DNA from 2 places in the Mesorhizobium sp. M0139 genome. Region 1 is predicted to be linked to the other one. Evidence: riboswitches for the same ligand, from Rfam matches in the RefSeq annotation. Region 1 holds a riboswitch; the other holds the start of a gene.
The links. Region 1 has a riboswitch for S-adenosylmethionine ahead of metX (homoserine O-acetyltransferase MetX). Riboswitches for the same ligand answer to the same signal wherever they lie in the genome.
Positions count from the first base shown of each region.

Region 2: linked by a shared signal. The riboswitch ahead of NKJ58_RS16860 (O-succinylhomoserine sulfhydrylase) and the one ahead of metX (homoserine O-acetyltransferase MetX) in region 1 are both predicted to bind S-adenosylmethionine.

Region 1 is NZ_JAMYTN010000011.1:89,414-99,518, reverse strand. Features, by position in the region: gene NKJ58_RS19840 (DUF1194 domain-containing protein) at 1-241, shown strand, start outside; gene NKJ58_RS19835 (glycosyltransferase family 2 protein) at 293-1,228, opposite strand; gene NKJ58_RS19830 (DUF1330 domain-containing protein) at 1,476-1,796, shown strand; gene metW (methionine biosynthesis protein MetW) at 1,804-2,418, opposite strand; gene metX (homoserine O-acetyltransferase MetX) at 2,415-3,584, opposite strand; SAM riboswitch at 3,645-3,722, opposite strand; gene hisC (histidinol-phosphate transaminase) at 3,850-4,959, shown strand; gene NKJ58_RS19810 (prephenate/arogenate dehydrogenase family protein) at 4,964-5,899, shown strand; gene NKJ58_RS19805 (sugar kinase) at 5,907-6,830, opposite strand; gene NKJ58_RS19800 (DUF2125 domain-containing protein) at 6,955-7,953, opposite strand; gene NKJ58_RS19795 (gamma-glutamylcyclotransferase) at 8,077-8,610, shown strand; gene NKJ58_RS19790 (aldo/keto reductase) at 8,774-9,721, shown strand; gene NKJ58_RS19785 (LysE family translocator) at 9,805-10,105, shown strand, end outside.
Region 2 is NZ_JAMYTN010000009.1:46,246-56,350, reverse strand. Features, by position in the region: gene NKJ58_RS16885 (aspartate aminotransferase family protein) at 1-732, shown strand, start outside; gene argF (ornithine carbamoyltransferase) at 751-1,662, shown strand; gene NKJ58_RS16875 (Hsp33 family molecular chaperone) at 1,756-2,787, shown strand; gene apaG (Co2+/Mg2+ efflux facilitator ApaG/CorD) at 2,829-3,221, opposite strand; gene NKJ58_RS16865 (ceramide glucosyltransferase) at 3,443-4,594, shown strand; gene NKJ58_RS16860 (O-succinylhomoserine sulfhydrylase) at 4,606-5,796, opposite strand; SAM riboswitch at 5,854-5,931, opposite strand; gene NKJ58_RS16855 (2'-deoxycytidine 5'-triphosphate deaminase) at 6,072-7,166, shown strand; gene NKJ58_RS16850 (ABC transporter substrate-binding protein) at 7,268-8,038, shown strand; gene araD1 (AraD1 family protein) at 8,082-9,077, opposite strand; gene mmsB (multiple monosaccharide ABC transporter permease) at 9,279-10,105, opposite strand, start outside.

The DNA of each region.
Region 1 (10,105 bases):
CAGCCATCTCGACCAGTATTATGACGACTGCGTCACCGGTGGGCCCGGCTCCTTCGTGTTGCCGATCTATGCGGCCTCGGAATTCGCCACCGCCATACGCCGCAAGTTGATCCTGGAGGTGAGCGGCATCGCCGATGCGACCGTGGTCCCGATCGATGCCGCCGCACCCATGGACTGCCTGCAGGGCGAACGCGACCGGCGGCTATATTCCGACCCATATCTGCCGGAACTCGACAAATGAGGTTTGAGGCAGTTCGGAGGGGAAAGCCGCTGCGCGGCTTGTCGGCAAACTTCAGGCCGGCCGTGCACCGTATTTGTCGCGAAATTCGGCATAGAGATCGCGGCGCCAGCGCCGGCCGCCGACATAGCCACGCAACAGCTGCGGCAGCGAATAGCCAAGCGCCTTCGACGACCGGTTGGCCATATAGCCGGAGAACGCCTGCGAAACCCTGCCCTTGAGTGCATCGGCGATGAGCTGCCGGGCGATCATGTAAGGCGGAATGTAGGGGTAGCGGTCGGCGATATAGGGGTGCTTGTCGATCAAGCTCGCATAGGCTTCGACATAGCCGTCCCGGCGACCGGAGATCGAATTCTCCGAGTTGTACTTTTTCCAGTCGATCACTTCGGACAGCTGCGCGCCGCCGCGACGGGCAAAGCGCAGCAACAATTCGCGATCCTGCATGCGCGTGACGTCACTGTCGTAGCCGCCGATGGCCAGCAGCGACTCGCGCCGGGCGGTGATTGCCGACCCGGCAATGAAGATGGTCTGCGCGACAAGGGCCCGCTCCAGCGAGTCGCGGCTCAGCAGCGCCTCGCGGTTGACGCAGTTGGTGCGGCGATTGCCCTTCAGCGACACGAAGGAACTGATCAGCACTTCGAGCGAGGGATTGTTGTCGAACTGCTCCAGCGTCCGCGCCAGGCGATCCGGCAAATAGACGTCGTCGGAATCGAGGAATGTCACCACCGGCGCCTGCGCCCGCTCGATGCCGGCATTGCGGGCGGCATTGGCGCCGCGCCATTTCGAGCCAACATAGATCAGCCGTGGATCGCGGATTTCGGCAAGTGCGGCTGCCGTACCGTCGGTCGAGCCGTCATCGACGACAATGTGTTCGAACCGGGGAAAATTCTGCGCCAGCACGCTCTCCACGGCGCGCACCACCTTGCTGCGGCGATTGTGCGTCGGTGTGATCACCGAGATCAGCGGAGCGAGGTCGGTTGCCTTGGACATGTTGCTTCGATTGTGCCCCGAAATGCCTGGAGGCCGGAGGTTTTGATGGTCGCCGTCCAAGCCTACCCCGGGATGGCATTCGATTCGACGCTACAAAAAACCAGCGGCAATGTCATCACAAACTGTTGAGCCAGGACGCCGGTAAGCCGGCCGATTACCCCAGACGTAATCGACCGATGGCCATCATGTCTGCAGATTGCGCCAACGAAGCCGGTCGTCGGGCTTCGATCTCACAGGGAGTTCAGCCATGGCCGCCTACGCCGTCGCCCATATGCGTCAAGTCATAATGGGCCCGCAGATTGTCGTGTATCTGCAGAGGATCGACGCCACATTGGAGCCGTTCGGCGGCCGCTTCCTTGTCCACGGCGGCGACATGGACGTGGTCGAAAACGAATGGCCCGGGCATCTGATCGTCATCGAGTTTCCGGACAGGGCGCATGCGTGGGGCTGGTACGATTCATCAGCCTATCGCGAGATTCTGGCCTTGCGCACCGACAACTCCCACGCCGATGTGATTATCGCCGATGGCGTTCAGCACCCGCACAAGGCGACGGACATGCTGGCATAGGGGCAAACTACCGCTTCAACAAGAACACCGCTTGCTGGCCGAAGAAATTCCAGAACCACCATGGCATCGACAGGCCGATCTTCTGGCCGTTGCCGTCGAGCGCGGTGGCTTTCTCGACCGAGGCGCCGAGTTCCTCGACCAGATTGACGAAGTCGCGGATGGTGCAGAAATGGATGTTGGGCGTGTCGTACCAGGAATAGGGCAGGTCCGCTGTCACCGGCATCCGGCCCTTGACGAACAGCGACAGCCGCACCCGCCAGTGGCCGAAATTGGGGAAGGAGACGATGGCGCGGTTGCCGATTCGGAGCAGCTCGTCGAGCACCAGCTTCGGGTTGCGGGTCGCCTGCAGCGTCTGTGACAGGACGACGAAGTCAAAACCCTTGTCCGGATAGAATTCGAGGTCGGTGTCGGCATCGCCCTGGATGACCGAGAGGCCGCGCGCAACGCATTCATTGACGCCGCGCTGTGACAGCTCCAGCCCGCGGCCGTCGACCTGCTTGGTCTCCTGCAGGAGTTCGAGCAGCAGGCCGTCGCCGGAGCCGACATCGAGCACCCGCGACTGCGGCGGTATCAGGTTGGCCACGACTTCGAGGTCGACGCGCTGGCTGCCATTGACGCTCATGAGGCGAGCCCCCTTGCGCGGGCCGCCGAGCCGATGAAGCCCTTGATGGCGGCAAACAGTTCGGGTTCATCGAGCAGGAAGGCATCATGGCCGCGGTCGGTGTCGATCTCGACGAAGGAGACGGAGGCGCCGGCGGCGTTGAGCGCATGCACGATCGAGCGGCTCTCCTCGGTCGGGAACAGCCAGTCCGAGGTGAAGGACACCAGGCAGAAGCGGGTCTTGGTCCCGGCAAAGGCATCTGCCAACCGGCCGCCATGGTCGGCGGCGAGGTCGAAATAATCCATCGAACGGGTCATGTAGAGGTAGGAGTTGGCGTCGAAGCGGTCGACGAATGTCATGCCCTGGTGGCGCAGATAGCTTTCGATCTGGAAATCTGCGTCGAAACCGAAGGTCAGCGCTTCGCGGTCCTGCAGATTGCGGCCGAATTTCCGATGCAGGGCGGCTTCCGACAGATAGGTGATGTGGGCGGCCATGCGCGCCACGGCGAGCCCCTTTTCCGGGCGCTTGCCGTGCTCGAAATATTTGCCGCCATGCCAGTCCGGATCAGCCATGACAGCCTGGCGGCCGACCTCGTGGAAGGCGATGTTCTGCGAGGAATGGCGTGCGCCTGTGGCGATCGGCAGGGCCGAGAAGACGCGCTCGGAATAGCATGACGCCCATTCCAGCACCTGCATGCCGCCCATCGAGCCGCCGAGCACGCAAAACAGCTTTTCGATGCCGAAATGGTCGACCAGCATCAATTGCGCCCGCACCATGTCGCGGATGGTGATGATTGGCAGGTCGAGGCCGTAGGGCTTGCCGGTGGCGGGATTGGTCGAGGCCGGACCGGTGGAGCCGAGGCAGCCGCCGATGACGTTGGAGCAAATGACGAAGAAGCGGTTGGTGTCGATGATCTTGCCGGGACCGATCAGCACTTCCCACCAGCCGGGCTTGCCGGTCACCGGATTGGTGCTGGCGACATGCTGGTCGCCGGTCAGCGCGTGGCAGACCAGGATGGCGTTGGTGCGGGCATCGTTGAGGGCGCCATAGGTCTGGTAGGCGATCTGGAACGGCGACAAAAGCGTGCCGGCGTCAAGCTTCAGCGGCTTGTCAGGGCCAAAACGCAACACCGGGCTCGACGGGCTGTCGGCCTCGTTGTTGGTTTTTGTAGCGCGGAGCGCAGCCATGTGACTCTCCTTGCCCGCCGTCAGGCAATAAAAAACCGGCAATGCGATCGCAAAGCCGGTTACGTCACGCAAACGGCCCTTTAGCGAGTTGTTTAACGTGGCTGCAAGCCGACCGGCCAAATCACCACGGAACTGTTGCGTTCTTCTAGAACTCGTGCGGCCCGGCGTCAACGGCCAGCTATTGCCCGGCCTCTCGACATTCGCGGCTACGGCTTGTATTTCCGCTGCGGCCTCCGGACGGAGGCGTTCTCAACGGGTTTGCGACATGGACAAGACAGCGGACAAGGCACGGCCGACGCCCCGCGCGGGCATCATGGACATCGACGCCTATGTACCGGGCAAGAGCGCGGCACCTGCCGGCGTCGCCAAGGTCCATAAATTGTCGTCGAACGAGAACCCGCTCGGCCCGTCGCCGAAGGCGATCGAGGCCGCGCGCGAAGTGGCCAGCAAGCTCGATGTCTATCCCGACGGCACCGCCCGCCGGCTGCGCGAGGCGATCGCCGAGGTGCATGGCCTCAACCCGGCAAACATCATCTGCTCCAACGGTTCCGACGAGATTTTGGGCCTGCTGGCGCAGACCTATCTGGCGGCCGGCGATGAGGCCATCATCACCGAACACGCCTTCATGATCTACAAGATCTACATCCAGTCGGCCGGCGGGACACCGGTGACGATCAAGGAAACCGAGGAACGCGCCGACGTCGACGCGATCCTGGCCGCGGTGACGCCGCGGACCAAAATCATCTTCCTCGCCAATCCCAACAATCCGACCGGAACCTATCTGCCGTTCCAGGAGGTCCGCCGCCTGCATTCCGCTCTCCCGGGCAACGTGCTTCTGGTGCTCGACGCGGCCTATGCCGAATATGTCAGGCGCAATGACTATGAGGCCGGCATCGAGCTGGCGGGCAGCGCACAGAATGTGGTCATGACCCGCACTTTCTCCAAGCTCGGCCTTGGCGGCGCGCGCATCGGCTGGATGTATGGCCCACTGCACATCGTCGATGCCATCAACCGCATCCGCGGCCCTTTCAACGTTAACGCAACAGCGATCGAGGCCGGCATTGCCGCCATCCGCGACCGCGCCCATGTCGAGCGCAGTTCGTTGCACAACGAGACCTGGCTTACCTGGCTGAATGAAGAACTGACGAAGCTTGGGCTGCGCGTGACGCCCAGCGTCGGCAATTTCGTGCTCATCCACTTTCCCGACGACAAGAGGCATTCGGCTGAGGCGGCGGACGATTACCTCACCCAGCGCGGCTATATATTGCGGCGCGTTACCGGCTATGGCTTTCCCAATGCGCTGCGCATGAGCGTCGGCACCGAAGAAGCAAATCGCGGCGTCATCGATGCCCTCACGACATTCCTGAAAAGCTGAAACAATGACAGCACCGATGTTTGAAAAGATCGCGCTGGTCGGCATCGGCCTGATCGGCTCGTCGCTGGCCCGCATCATCCGCCGCGAGGGCCTGGCCCGCCATGTCGCCATCGCGACGCGCAGCCCGGCCACGCTGGCGCGGGCGAAGGAGCTCGGTCTTGGCGAGAGCTACACCACCGACGCCAGGGAAGCGGTCCGCGACGCCGACCTGATCATCGTCTCGGTGCCAGTGGGGTCGTCGGGCGAGGTGGCGCAAGAGATCGCAGCGGCGCTGAAAAAAGGCGCTATCCTCACCGATGTCGGTTCGACCAAGGCCTCCGTCATTGCGCAAATGCAGCCCTATGTGCCGGACGGCGTGCACTTCATTCCGGGACACCCGCTGGCGGGTACGGAGAAATCGGGCCCGGATGCGGGTTTCGCCGAGCTGTTCGAAAACCGCTGGTGCATCTTCACGCCGCTGCCGGGAACCGATCCGGCCGCGCTGGAAAAGCTGTCGGAATTCTGGCGGCGCTGCGGCTCCAACATCGACACGATGGACCCGCAGCATCATGACATGACGCTGGCCATCGTTTCGCATCTTCCGCACATCATTGCCTACAACATCGTCGGCACGGCCGACGATCTGGAATCGGTGACCAAGTCGGAAGTGATCAAATATTCGGCTTCCGGTTTCCGCGACTTCACCCGTCTGGCCGCCTCCGACCCGACCATGTGGCGCGACGTGTGCCTGCACAACAAGGATGCCATCCTGGAAATGCTGGCGCGCTTTTCGGAGGACCTCGCCTCGCTGCAGCGGGCGATCCGCTGGGGCGACGGCGACAAGCTGTTCGACCTGTTCACCCGCACCCGGGCCGTTCGCCGTTCGATCATCGAGGCCGGCCAGGATATCGACGTGCCGGATTTCGGCCGGCAGGCGGTCGAGCACCCGGTGAAAAGTTAAATCTGTTTCAGACGGGCCAGGTCGCCGCGACCATGGCCATTGTCTCGGCCCGGTCCGGCGCGCCCAGCCGGCCGCCGAAGCGCTGGCATTTGAGCGCGGCCGCCGCGCTGGCAAAGCGCAACGCGTGCTCGACCGACATGGCCTCAGCAAGTCCAACGGCAAAGGCGCCGTGGAAAACGTCGCCGGCGGCCAGCGTGTCGACCGCCTTGACCTTCGGCGCCGCGATGTGGCGCACGCATCCGGCGGACCGGTCATGCCACCAGCTTCCCGAGGCGCCGCCGGTCACCGCCACGAAGGCGTCTGTGCGGCTGGCGAGGTCGGCGCAGGCGGTTTCGGGATCCAGCGCGTGGCCGCAGACAATGCGTGCAGCCGTCTCCGAAGCGACGATGTGCGACGCCAGCGGCAACAGATGCTCCAGCACCTCCAGCGGCGCCGTGTCGGCGTCGAGGATTGCCGGGCAACCGGCGTCGCGCGCGGCGGTCAAGGCAAGAGCGGCGGCGCCCGGCCAGCGCACATCGACCAGCACGGCATCGAAGCCGGAAAGATCGGCGACAGGCACCGCCTCGGGGTCGGCCTGCGCCTTTGGGTCGTAGAAGGGCACGATGATGCGCTCGCCATGAGCGTCGACCAGGATCGCGGCCAGCGCCGAGCGGGCGCCTTCGACGCGGCGGACAAAGCCGCAATCGACGCCCTCGGCCTCGATGCCGGCCAGCAATTGGTCGCCGACGGCATCGTCACCTGCACTTGCCCACAGGAACACCTCGGCGCCGAGACGGCGGGCGGCGCAGGCAGCACTTGTCGCCATGCCCGAGGCGATCTGGATGCCGTCCGAGGCGATGAACTTGCCCTGATGCGTGGGCAGGGTTTCGACGCGCAGGATGGTATCCAGCGTCAGCGCGCCAACGCTCAGCAGTTTCACCGGTCGGTTCATGCGTCGGCTTGCTCGAGCATGATCTCTCCCCAAAAGCCGTTCCCGCTCTTTGCGATCATGCTCTATCTCTTTGTTTTAACGGAATTCCGGACGGAAAACCGCTCACACTTTTCTTGGAATTGCTCTAATCGAGCGGCTTGATCTTGCCCAGCGGAATGAAGCCGAGCGAGACCTTGCCCTTCACCACCTTGAGCGGCATCGACGGTTCGTTGCCGAGCAGCGCCAGACCGGCAAAGCCTTGCTCGATCTGGCTCTTCTGCTCGGGGATTGCGGTGGCGAGGATTGCCGCCACGGCTTTGGGATCCTGCAGCTTGATCGTCAGGTCGGCATTGACCAGGCCGTTGGCGTCGACCGACACCGGGCCGGAGACGGTGATGCGCGCGGTTCCCGACGACAGATCGAGCTTGTGGATGTCGGCCGCCTGGCCGCGCAGGCTCCTGGCCTGCGTCTTCATCAGCGCGACGCCGTTCTTCAGCGTCGCGTCGCCGCTGCCGTCGAGCGGCGGCAGCACGCGCCCGCCGATCGCGTCGGCGTCGATCTCAAGATCGGTGAAGCTGCCGACGTAGCCGATGTCCTGGCCGTCGGGCCGCAACTCGCCCGCCGCGGTTCCGGCGCTGAACAGTGAAACCGGATCAGTGTCGTCGGCCGGATCCGTCTGGCCGGACAAGCTCTCCGCCTGCAGCGAAATGCTCCGGGGCAGGGGCCAGAAGAGCTTGGCATTGGCCTGCAGATTGTCCCAGTCGATCCATAGCGGCGCCATCCCCGGCACCGAGGTGCGCAGCGGCCCACGCAACTCGGCGGCAGGCGACAAAGGCCGGATGAGCTCTGCAACGAAGTTGAAGCTGCCTGCCGAGGCGGCAACGTTCCTGGCGTCGTCCTCGTAAGCCAGATTGTCACAGGAGATGGCAAAACTCAGGGGGTAGCCGCTGACGGTGAGGTTGGCGCAGCCGGCCTCGATGCCTTTGTCCTTGAGCGAGGCCACCGCCTTGTCGGCTTCGCTGCTGACGCGACCGGCGACATAGAACCAGACTGCGCTGTAGACGCCGAACAGCATAACGAGCAAGGCAGCGAGCCACATCAGCCGGCGGCGAAACTTCGACGGACGCTCGTCACTTGACGTCATGCTGCGGCTTTCATTAACGCGGGCGTGTTGCGGGTGGACTGTGGCTTACGCAAAAGCAAAAAGAACAGAAGAGCACCGATTCCGATGCGGCGGCGTCACTCTCGTACAATCAGGCTTGGCGATATGGGCGATTTTTGGGTTTTTGGCTACGGCTCGCTGATCTGGCGACCGGGATTCGCCCATGTCGAGACACGGCGCGCGCGGCTTTACGGCTACCGCCGGTCGCTCTGCGTCTATTCCTTCGTGCATCGCGGCACGCGCCAGCGGCCGGGCCTGGTGCTAGGCCTCGACCGTGGCGGCTCCTGCATCGGGCTGGCCTTTCGCGTGCCCGGCGAGCTGCGCGATGAGGTGCTGACCTATCTGCGCGAGCGCGAATTGGTGACCAGCGTCTACCTCGAGCGTGTGCTCGATATCAGCCTCGACGGGAATGGGGCGGCCGCGGGAGAGAGAGTGAAAGCGGTTGCCTATATCGTCGACCGCCAGCATGAGCAGTATGCCGGCGGGCTCGACCCCGCGCATGCGGCAGGTGTTATCCGTGGCGCCGTCGGCCAGTCCGGAAACAACGAGGACTATGTGCTCAACACGCTGCAGCATCTCGCGGCGCTGGGTATCAGCGACCACTGGCTGGAAGAGGTGGCGAAGCGGATCGCCTCGTGAGCCAGTGGACCACGGCGAGCCTGCAGGCGAAGCGCTCGCGCCTTTGTGAAGCGCTGGCCCGCTGGAAAATTGGCTGAGGCCTTTGACCTCGGCGCGGCGAGACCTAGCTTAGCTGCGGCCCGAAGCATTCGGGTCGCCCGCCGCCAGCCCACGGAGCCCCGTCTTGCAAAAACGCCGTCTCGGTCAAACCGACCTTTCCATCGCGCCGCTGGTCCTGGGCGGCAATGTCTTCGGCTGGACCGCGGACGAGAAGACCTCCTTCGACCTGCTCGACCGGTTCGGCGGCGCCGGCCTCAACGCTATCGATACGGCCGATGCCTATTCGCGCTGGGTGCCCGGCCACGCGGGCGGCGAGTCCGAGACCATCATCGGCAAATGGATGAAAAGCCGCGGCAACCGTGACAAGATCATCGTCATCACCAAAGTCGGCTCGGATATGGGACAAGGCAAGAAGGATCTGTCCGCTGCCCATATCGAAAGGGCAGTCGAGGCGTCGCTCAAGCGACTGCAGACCGATGTCATCGACCTCTATTTGTCGCACTGGCCGGACCCGACCACGCCTTATGAAGAGACGCTCGGCGCCTACCAGAAGCTGCTCGCTGCCGGCAAGGTCCGCCATATCGGCGCCTCGAATCTCGACGCCGGCCAGCTGCGCGCCGCGCTCGATGTTGCCAGCCTGCGCGGGCTGCCGCGCTACAGCGTGCTGCAGCCGGAATACAATCTCTACGATCGCTCATCCTTCGACGGGCCGCTGCATGATGTGTGCGTGGCCGAGGATATCGGCGTCATCACCTATTTCAGTCTCGCCAAGGGGTTTTTGAGCGGCAAATACCGTAGCGAGGCCGATCTCGGCAAAAGTGAACGCGGCGGCGGCGTGAAGGCTTATCTCAATGCGCGCGGCATGCGCATTCTGGCCGCACTCGACACTGTGGCGGCGCGCCATTCGGCCAAGCAGGCGGAAGTAGCACTCGCATGGGTGATGGCGCAGCCCGGCATCACTGCGCCGATCGCCAGCGCCACGACGCTGGACCAGGTCGACAGCCTGGTGCGCGCCGCATCGCTGAAGCTCAGCGCGGAGGATCTCGTGGCGCTGGACAAGGCCAGCGCCTAGCCGCGCAGGTTCGGCACGATCGTTCAAGACGACGGCTGTCCGCCTTGCCACACTGTTCTCCATTATTGTGGAGAAGAGGCAGCATGGCCGCAGACATTCTTTCGCAGGCGCAGCCCTGGCAGCAATTGCTGGCGCTGGTGCTGGCGGCAACCGTCGTCATGGGCAGTCCTGGCCCGGCGACGATCAGCGTCACGGCGATAGGGGCCGCCTTCGGCCTGCGCAATTCGCTTCACTACACATCGGGGATCATTTTAGGCACGGTCGCGGTGCTGCTGGTCGTGGCCACCGGCATCAAGGCTATCCTCACCTCGATGCCGGGCGTAGCGCCAGTGCTGGCGGTCGCTTCAGCCGCCTATATTCTCTACCTCGCCTACAGAATAGCGA
Region 2 (10,105 bases), on a different contig from region 1:
TTCGACCAGGTCGGCTTCGACGACATCGACGCCGCCGAGAAGGCGATCACACCAGAGACCGCCGCGATCCTGATCGAACCGGTACAGGGCGAGGGCGGCATCCGCCCGGTGCCGACGCAATCCTTGAAGCGGCTGCGGCAGCTCTGCGACCAGCATGGCCTGCTGCTGATCTTCGATGAGGTCCAGTGCGGTATCGGTCGCACCGGAAAGCTGTTCGCGCATGAATGGACCGGCGTGACGCCCGACATCATGGCGATTGCCAAGGGCATTGGCGGCGGCTTCCCGATGGGCGCGTGCCTCGCCACCGACGACGCTGTCGTCGGCATGACGGCAGGCGTGCATGGCACCACTTTCGGCGGCAATCCGCTGGCCATGGCGGTCGGCAACGCTGTGCTCGACGTCGTGCTGGAAGACGGCTTCCTCGAAGACGTCCAGCGCAAGGCATTGCTGATGAAGCAGGGCCTGGCGGCGGTCGCCGACGAATTTCCTGATGTCATCGAAGGCATCAGGGGCAGCGGCCTGATGCTTGGTCTGAAATGCGCCATGCCCAACACCAAGGTCAACATGGCGCTGCGCGACCAGCATCTGCTGGCGGTGCCGGCCGGCGACAACGTCATTCGTCTGCTGCCGCCGCTGACCGTCACCGACGCCGAGATCGGCGAAGCGCTCGATCGCATCCGCGCCGGCGCCAAGGGCCTGACCGACGCCATCGCCGCGGCCGCCGCGAAGTAATCCCGAGAACCATTCCCGATGAGCCTTCGCCATTTCACCGATCTTTCCGCCGTTTCCGAAGGCGATTTGCGCCTGATGCTGGACGATGCGGTGGTGCGCAAGGCGCGCCTCAAGGCCGGCGAACGGACCAAACCGCTCGAAGGCAAGGTGCTGGCCATGATCTTCGACAAGCCGTCGACGCGCACGCGCGTGTCCTTCGACGTCGGCATGCGACAGCTCGGCGGCGAGACCATCATGCTGACCGGCACCGAAATGCAGCTCGGCCGCTCCGAGACCATTGCCGACACCGCCAAGGTGCTGTCGCGCTATGTGGACGCCATCATGATCCGCACCACGTCGCATGAGCGGTTGCTCGAGCTGACCGAGAATGCCACGATTCCGGTCATCAACGGGCTGACCGACGACACCCATCCCTGTCAGCTGATGGCCGACATCATGACCTTCGAGGAGCATCGCGGTCCGGTTGCCGGCAAGACCATCGCCTGGACCGGCGACGGCAACAACGTGCTGCATTCGCTGCTCGAAGCTTCGGCGCGGTTCCGCTTCAACCTGAACGTCGCAGTGCCGGAAGGCAGCGAGCCGGCGCAAAAGCATATCGACTGGTCGAAGAGCAATGGCGGCAAGCTGCACTTCACCCGCTCGCCCGAGGAAGCCGTCGACCAAGCCGACTGCATCGTCACCGACTGCTGGGTGTCGATGGGCCAGGAACACCGCGCCCGCGGCCACAATGTCTTCTCGCCCTATCAGGTCAATGCGGCGCTGATGGCGAGGGCCAAGCCCGACGCCCTGTTCATGCACTGCCTGCCGGCGCATCGCGGCGAGGAAGTCACCGACGAGGTCATCGACGGTCCGCATTCGGTGGTCTTCGACGAAGCCGAGAACCGGCTCCACGCCCAGAAGGCGGTTTTGGCCTGGTGTCTGGGCGCTTGATCTCCAAGCGCTTGATCCGGGGCGGCGCGATGCCTATTTGCGTCCCATCACGCAAATCAAGCGCGTTTGGACGCATGCACCCCTCCGGGCCGCATGGCCGCGCCCTGGAGCTTTGTCATGTTGGAAACGCATCAAGTGACTGAACATCACCCCAAACTCGGCGAGTTCGGCTATGCCGGCGACGATCATGTCGTGCCCTTCGAGGTAGGCCCGCTCGACGTGCGCGGCCGCACCGTGCAGCTCGGGCCGATGCTCGACGCCATCCTCAACCGTCATGACTATCCCGAGCCGGTCGCCCGCCTGCTGGCGGAAGCCTGTGTGCTGACGGTGCTGCTCGGCACCTCGCTCAAATTCGAGGGCAAGTTCATCCTGCAGACCCGCACCGACGGGCCTGTCGACATGCTGGTCGCGGATTTCTCCACGCCCTCGGCATTGCGCGCCTATGCGCGCTTCGATGCCGACCGGCTGGAGGCCCTGGTGGCCGCAGGCCAGACCTCGCAGCAGACGCTGCTGGGCAGCGGCGTTTTGGCGCTGACCATCGACCAGGGGGCGCACACGCAGCGCTATCAGGGCATCGTCCAGCTCGACGGCGAGACGCTGGAAGACGCCGCGCGCACCTATTTCCGCCAGTCGGAGCAGATCCCGACCGACCTCAGGCTGTCGGTGGCCAAGCTGCTGACGCCAGGTCCCGGCGGCGCTCGTGAGCAGTGGCGCGCCGGCGGCATCCTGGCGCAGTTCCTGCCGCAGTCGCCCGAGCGCATGCGCGTGCCCGACATTTCGGGGGGCGACGGCGATCCGCGCGACGTGATGAACGAGCCGGCCGACAATTCTTGGCGCGAGCTGGTGGCGCTGCTCGGCACCATCGAGCCGACCGAGCTGATCGACCCGACCATCGGCGCCGAGCGGCTGCTCTACAGGCTGTTCCACGAACATGGCGTGCGCGTCTTCGGCGGCGTGCCGGTTGCCGACCAATGTTCCTGCTCAAGGGACAAGATACGCGGCATCCTCGAGGGGTTTTCCGCGCAGGAAATCAAGGACAGCACCGAAGATGGCGGCATCCACGTCGCCTGCGAGTTCTGCTCGAAGCAGTACGACTTCGACCCGGCGGAGTTTGCAACTCAGTAGCATCTCTTCCTTCTCCCCGTATAGTGACGGGGAGAAAACCCCTAATTCACCGTCCGTCGGGTCCCCGGCAGATCCAGCGAAAACGCGGGAATAGCGACGTCGAACGTCTCGCCCTTTTTGTTGCGCATGGTGTAGTGGCCGACCATGAAACCGGAGGGCGTCGAGAGCGGGCAGCCTGACGTGTATTGATAGCTGTCGCCGGGATTGAGCTCAGGCTGGTCGCCGACCACGCCGGCGCCGCGCACTTCCTCGACCCGGCCGCTGCCGTCGGTGATGTGCCAGTAACGCGCCATAAGCTGCACGAAATCGTCCGACTGGTTGTCGATCGTCACCTGGTAGCCCCAGACATAACGGTTCTCCGCCGGATCCGAGCGGTCCTCCAGGTAGAACGGTCTGACCTGCACTTCGATGTTGCGCGTGACGGCGCGGTACATGGGCTGCTCCGGTTGCGCAGCAGGGAACATTTGTCGCGCCATGCGGTTTGATACGCGCAGAGCGGCATGTCCTGCCAGCCTCAAAGCGCAGTGCCGACAAACAATGTCATTTAAGTGACACATGACAATGTTGGTGTGCGCAAACCTTGCCGGCGACTCAAGGCCCATCTGTCGACTGACAAAGCAGCCGCGAGCGGCTTTTCCGGAGTGACCAGATCTCGATGGAACCAGCTCTCACAGCCGCCTTCGCTTCCTCCGCTTTGCTTCTTTCCAATCTCGCAAGCATCCTGCTTGCTTCGTCGAAACTGCAAGCGCGTCGCCTTATCCCTCCGCCGTCCGGCGAGCAGCCACCGGTCTCGATCGTCGTGCCGTCGCGCGGCGTGGAGCCGTTCACACAAGAGACGCTGCAGCGAGCCTTCTCGCTCGACTGGCCGCGCTACGAACTGATCTTCTGCGTCGCTCACGCCGACGATCCCGTCGTCAAACTGATAAACAGGGCGATCGTCCTGTTTCCCAACGTGCCGGCCCGGCTGCTGATCGGCGACGACCGCGTCAGCAGCAACCCGAAGCTCAACAACTGCGTCAAGGGCTGGGAAGCGGCGCTCTATCATTGGGTTATTCTCGCGGATTCCAACGTGCTGATGCCTAGGGATTACGTCCAGCACATGATGGCGGCTTGGCGGACCAATACCGGGCTTATCTGCTCGACGCCGATCGGCTCTCGGCCGGATGGCTTTTGGGCCGAGGTCGAATGCGCGTTCCTCAACACGCTGCAGGCGCGCTGGCAATATGCCGGCGAGGCGCTCGGTCTCGGCTTTGCCCAAGGCAAGAGCATGCTGTGGAACAAGCCGATGCTCGATACCAGTGGCGGTATCCGCGCGCTGGCCGCCGAGATCGCCGAGGATGCTGCTGCAACCAAGCTGGTCAACGGACTGGGCCTGCGCGTCAATCTCGTTGCCTCGCCTTTCGAGCAACCACTGGGGCAGCGCCGACTTGCCGACATCTGGTCGCGCCAGGCGCGCTGGGCGCGGTTGCGCCGCGTCACTTTCCCGCTGTTTTTCGCACCCGAGATCCTGACCGGCGTCGCCGTGCCGTTGGCGTTGGCGCTGGTGGCGGCCGCAAGTGCCGGCATCAGCCTGCCGGCCACGGTGTTGGCCGTGCTGACGGCGGCCTACATTCCCGAATGCGCGCTGGCCGCGGCCAAGGGCTGGCACCTGTCGCTGCGCATGGTCCCGGCGATGATGGTGCGCGACATGATGCTTCCCGCCATCTGGGCGCGCGGCTGGCTGAGCGGCGCCGTCGACTGGCGCGGCAACATCATGACCATCGGCACCAAGACGGCCGAACTGGAAGAGGTTTCGTCGGGAGCGTGACGCCTCGCGGCCTATCCGGCTGCCTTCAGCGCCTGCGCAACGTCCTCCAGCAGATCGTCCGTATCCTCAAGACCGACCGACAGCCTGAGCGTTCCCGGCCCGATGCCAAGCTCGGCGCGAGCTTCGTCGCTGAGGTTCTTGTGCGTGGTGGTCGCCGGATGGGTGATCAGGCTCTTGGCGTCGCCGAGATTGTTGGAGATCAGCACGATGTCGAGCGCGTTCTGCAAGGCGAAGGCCGCCTGCTTGCCGCCCTTGACGTCGAGGCAGATCAGCGTCGATCCGCCTGTCATCTGCTTCTTGACGATGTCGGCCTGCGGGTGGTCGGCGCGGCCGGGATAGATGACGCGGGCGATTTCCGGCCGTCCTGCCAGGAAATCCGCGATCTTGGCCGCGCTTTCAGTCTGCTGGCGCACCCGAACCGGCAGCGTCTCCAGGCCCTTGAGCAGCGTCCAGGCGTTGAACGGCGACAGGCTCGGGCCGGTGTGGCGGAAATAGTCGTGCAAATTCTCGTCGATCCATTTCTTGTCCGACAGGATGATGCCGCCGAGACAGCGTCCCTGGCCGTCAATGTGCTTGGTCGCGGAGTAGACGACAATATGGGCGCCGAGCTGCAAGGGCTTCTGCTGCAAGGGCGTGGCGAAGACATTGTCGACGATCAGCCTGGCGCCGATCGAGGTGGCGAGCGCCGCCACCGCTGCGATGTCGACCACTTCCAGCGTCGGATTGGTCGGGCTTTCCAAGAAGAACAGTTTCGTGTTCGGCCGCACCGCCTTTTCCCAGTTGGCGATGTCGGTGCCGTCGACCAGCGTTGCCTCGATGCCGTATTTCGGCGCCAGCGTCTCCACCACCCAGCGGCAGGAGCCGAACAGCGCGCGCGCCGCAACGATATGGTCGCCGGCCTTGGCGCTGCACAGGAGCGCTGCCGTCACCGCCGCCATGCCGGACGCCGTGGCGCGCGCATCTTCGGCACCCTCCAGCGCGCACATGCGCTTTTCGAACATGTCGACGGTAGGGTTGGCATAGCGCGAATAGATGAAACCCGGCTCCTCGCCCTTGAAACGGGCTTCCGCGGCCTGCGCCGTTTCATAGACATAGCCCTGGGTGAGATACATCGCTTCCGACGTCTCGCCGAACTGGGAACGCAGTGTTCCCCCGTGCACGAGTGCGGTCTGAGGCTTCCAGTTACGCTTCTTGGTGCTCATCGCTTTTGTTCCAGACACAAAAAAACCGGCCGCGAAAGTCGCAACCGGTCCATATGGCCTTGCGGCCCGACGGTCCTTTAGCGACTTGTTTAACGTGGCTGCAAGCCGACCGGCCAAATCACCACGGGATAACGACCCTTTAGACCTCACCTGCGCTTGCGTCAATTGCCGGCTTCATTAAGAGGTTTGTACCAGGCAGGTTCCGCAATAATATCCAGCGGTTTTGCGGCAAGAACCTGCCACAAAGAGACCGACCTTGGAGCGGAGCCAGCCTTTTGCGGCAGACAGGCATTCTTCCCGATCAGGACATTTCCGCGCTGTTTCAGTCCGGCGCGCTGGAGTCGCCGCGCGCGCTCGATGTCGACCAGGTGCAGCCGGCGAGCCTCGATCTGAGGCTCGGCGACAAGGCTTTTCGCGTGCGCGCCTCCTTCCTGCCGGGTCCCGATCATCTGGTGGCCGACAAGCTTCACCGGCTGAAATTGCATGAGTTCAGTCTCGCCGAGGGCGCGGTGCTGGAAACCGGCTGCGTCTACATCGTGCCGCTGCTCGAAAGCCTGGCGCTGCCCGCAAACGTGTCGGCCTCGGCCAACCCGAAGAGCTCGACCGGCCGGCTCGACATCTTCACCCGGGTGATGACCGATCGCGGCCATGAGTTCGACAAGATCGCCCCCGGCTATCACGGGCCGCTTTATCTCGAAGTCAGTCCACGCACCTTCCCGATCGTCGTACGCGCCGGATCGAGGCTGTCGCAGATCCGCTTTCGCACCGGCAACGCGCTGTTGTCGGAGGCAGAACTGAACGAATTGCACCGCGCCGAGATGCTGGTGGCGACCGAGCCGCCCAACATTTCCGGCGGCGGCATTGCGCTGTCGATCGATCTTGACGGCGACCAGAACGGCCTGGTCGGCTATCGCGGCAAGCATCACACCGGCTTGGTCGATGTCGACAAGCGCGCCGCCCAGGATGCCGTCGATTTCTGGGAGCCGCTCTATAAGAGCGGCGCCGGCGAACTGGTGCTCGACCCGGACGAGTTCTACATCCTGGTCAGCCGCGAAGCCGTGCACGTGCCGCCGCTCTACGCCGCCGAGATGACGCCCTTCGATCCGCTGGTTGGCGAATTCCGTGTTCACTATGCCGGCTTCTTCGATCCGGGCTTCGGCCATTCGGCCTCAGGCGGCACCGGCAGCCGGGCGGTGCTCGAAGTGCGCAGCCACGAAGTGCCGTTCATCCTCGACCACGGCCAGATCGTCGGCCGGCTGGTCTACGAACACATGCTGAAGCGGCCGCAGGCGCTTTACGGCACCGATCTCGGCTCGAATTACCAGGCGCAAGGCCTCAAGCTCTCCAAGCATTTCCGCCCCGCCGGCTGAACCTTCGATCACCGTCAGGCAAAATACTTGCCTGCGCTGCCTCACCATGCTTGGCTGCCTTTCGGTGGCCGGCAAGAGAACGGCGCGCAAGGGGAACCAAAATGCAGATTTCAAGATGGATCATATCGGCAGCGGGCGCTGCCATGCTGGTGATATCGGCCGGCTCGCTGGCTGAGGCGCAGGAGAAATTGAAGATCGGCACCGAGGGCGCTTATCCGCCCTTCAACACCATCACCGCGGACGGCAAGATCGAGGGCTTCGACATCGACATTGCCAATGCGCTGTGTGCGCAGATGAAGGTCGAGTGCGAGATCGTCACCCAGGACTGGGACGGCATCATCCCGGCGCTGCAGGCGAAAAAGTTCGACGCCATCATCGCCTCGATGAGCATCACCGAGGAGCGCAAGAAACAGGTCGCCTTCACCAACAAATACTACACGACGCCGCTGGCGCTGGTGGCGCCCAAGGACAGCGACCTCACTTCCACCGAACCGGCAGCCCTTGCCGGCAAGACGGTGGGCGCGCAGGCCTCGACCACCCAGGCCGACTATGCGCAGGACGCCTATGGCAAGGCCGGCGCCGAGGCGAAACTCTACCCCACCCAGGAAGAGGCGATCACCGACCTGCAGAACGGCCGTCTCGACGCCGTCATCTCCGACAAGTTCGTGCTGATGGACTGGCTGAAGAAGGCGAGCGAAGGCTGCTGCAAGCTTGTCGGCGACGTCAAGGGCACCGAGACGCAAGCCGGCATCGCTGTCCGCCTGGAAGACACGGCGCTGCGCGACAAGCTGAATGCGGCGATAGACGCCATCGTCGCCGACGGCACTTACAAGAAGATCCAGGCCAAGTATTTCGACTTCGATATTTATTGACGGTGGGCGCTGCCAATCTCCCCCCTCAAGGGGAGATTACGTCTCAAAGCGCCTTCACCGCCACCTTCACCGGCTGCTCGATCTCCAGCGGGTTGCGCAGCGGCAGGCCGAAATCCCCGGCCTCGATCTCGAACACGTCGCCGGCCTGAGTCTTGATGCCGTCGGCAAAGGACAGCGTCGCCGTGCCGAACATGTGCACATGCACGTCGCCCGGCTGGCGGAAGGCCGAATATTTGAAGTGATGATGTTCGAGATTGGCGATTGTGTGCGACATGTTCGCTTCGCCCGACAGGAACGGCTTTTCCCACAGCAAATTGCTGTCGCGATAGATTCGCGATGAGCCCCTGACGTCGGCCGGCAGGTCGCCGATCAGGATTTCCGGCCCGAACGAGGCGTTGCGCAGTTTGGAATGTGCCAGGAACAGATAGTTCACCCGCTCGGTAACATGATCGGAAAACTCGTTCGACAGCGTGAAGCCGACGCGGAACGGCGCGCCGTCGTCGCCGATGACATAGATGCCGGCGATTTCCGGCTCCTCGCCGGCGTCCTGCGCGAAGGCCGGCGACATCAGTGCGGCGCCCGGCGCCACCGCCATGGTGCCGTTGCCCTTGTAGAACCATTCCGGCTGCACGCCGGTCTGGCCCTTGGCCGGCTTGCCGCCTTCGAGCCCCATGCGGAACATCTTCATGGAATCGGTAAGCTGCTCCTCGCCGCCATCGCTGAGCTTCTTGTGCATGGAATCGCGCGTCGCCGCCGAGCCGAGATGGGTCAGGCCGGTGCCGGTCAGATGCAGATGCGCAGGATCGGGATGGTTGATCGGCGACACCAGCCGGCCCTTCTTGTAGACGGCGTCGAGGTCTATCGCTTCACCGAACCCCTTGCGCTCGATCAGCGCGGCGAGGCCCGTTCCGGTGCGCGCGGCTTCCATGGCCAGCGAATAGACGCTGCGGGCGCCGTTGATGATCCTGGTCTTGCCGCCGCCATTGCGGGCGACGACGCGGATGGTCTCGGCGTCGTCGAGGATCTGGGAGATTAGCATGATGAAATCCTCTCTCATGTGCCTTGGCCGGGTTGCCCCTTGGCAAACCTTGACCTGCGCGGCTCGGACCTCGCCGCGCCACGGGTTGAACTCTTCGTCCGGATTGCGCTCGCGAGCTCCATCCCTCGGGGGACTTCTTATGCCGACAACTTGCCGGCTGCGCCGCGACCGTATGCCTCCTGCTTGCCTCGCTGAAGCTTGTCAGGCCTTGTTCTTGTTGTAGACGTCGAAGATCACGGCGCCGAGCAGCACCAGGCCTTTGACCACCTGCTGCCAGTCGACATTGACGCCCATGATCGACATGCCGTTGTTCATCACGCCCATGATGAAGCCGCCGACGACCGCCCCGATAACCTGGCCGACGCCGCCCATCGCCGAGGCGCCGCCGATGAACACGGCGGCGATGACGTCGAGCTCCGAGCCGAGACCCGCCGCCGGCACCGCCTGGCCGAGACGAGCCGCGATGATCAGGCCGCCAAGCGCCGACAGCACGCCCATATTGATGAACACCATCAGCGTCAGCCGCTCGGTGTTGATGCCCGACAGCTGCGCCGCCTTGGGATTGCCGCCCATGGCGTAGATGCGCCTCCCGATGGTCATGCGCTTGGTGACGAAGACGAACAGCGTGATCAGCACGCCCATGACCAGCAGCACCACGGGCAGGCCGCGGTAGCTGGCAAACTCATAGACCAGGAACAGCGCCAGCGCGCTGGCGACCAGCGTCTTGACGACGAACAGGGTGAAGGGCTCGGCCTCATAACCATGGCGTTCTCGTTTGCGCCGGGTGCGGACCCCGAAATAGGCATAGGCGAGCACGGCGATCAGCCCCAGCACGACCGTCGTCATGTGCAGGGTCACGCCGCTGCCCATGATGGTCTTGCCGGCTGCGTTCACGACCGGCGGGACGAGCGTCAGTGGGCCGATCACATCCGGGATGAAGCCGGAGCTGAGCATCTTGAAGTCGTCGGGAAGCGGACCCACCGACGAGCCGCCGCCAAGCAACGCCTGGCAAATGCCGCGGAAGATCA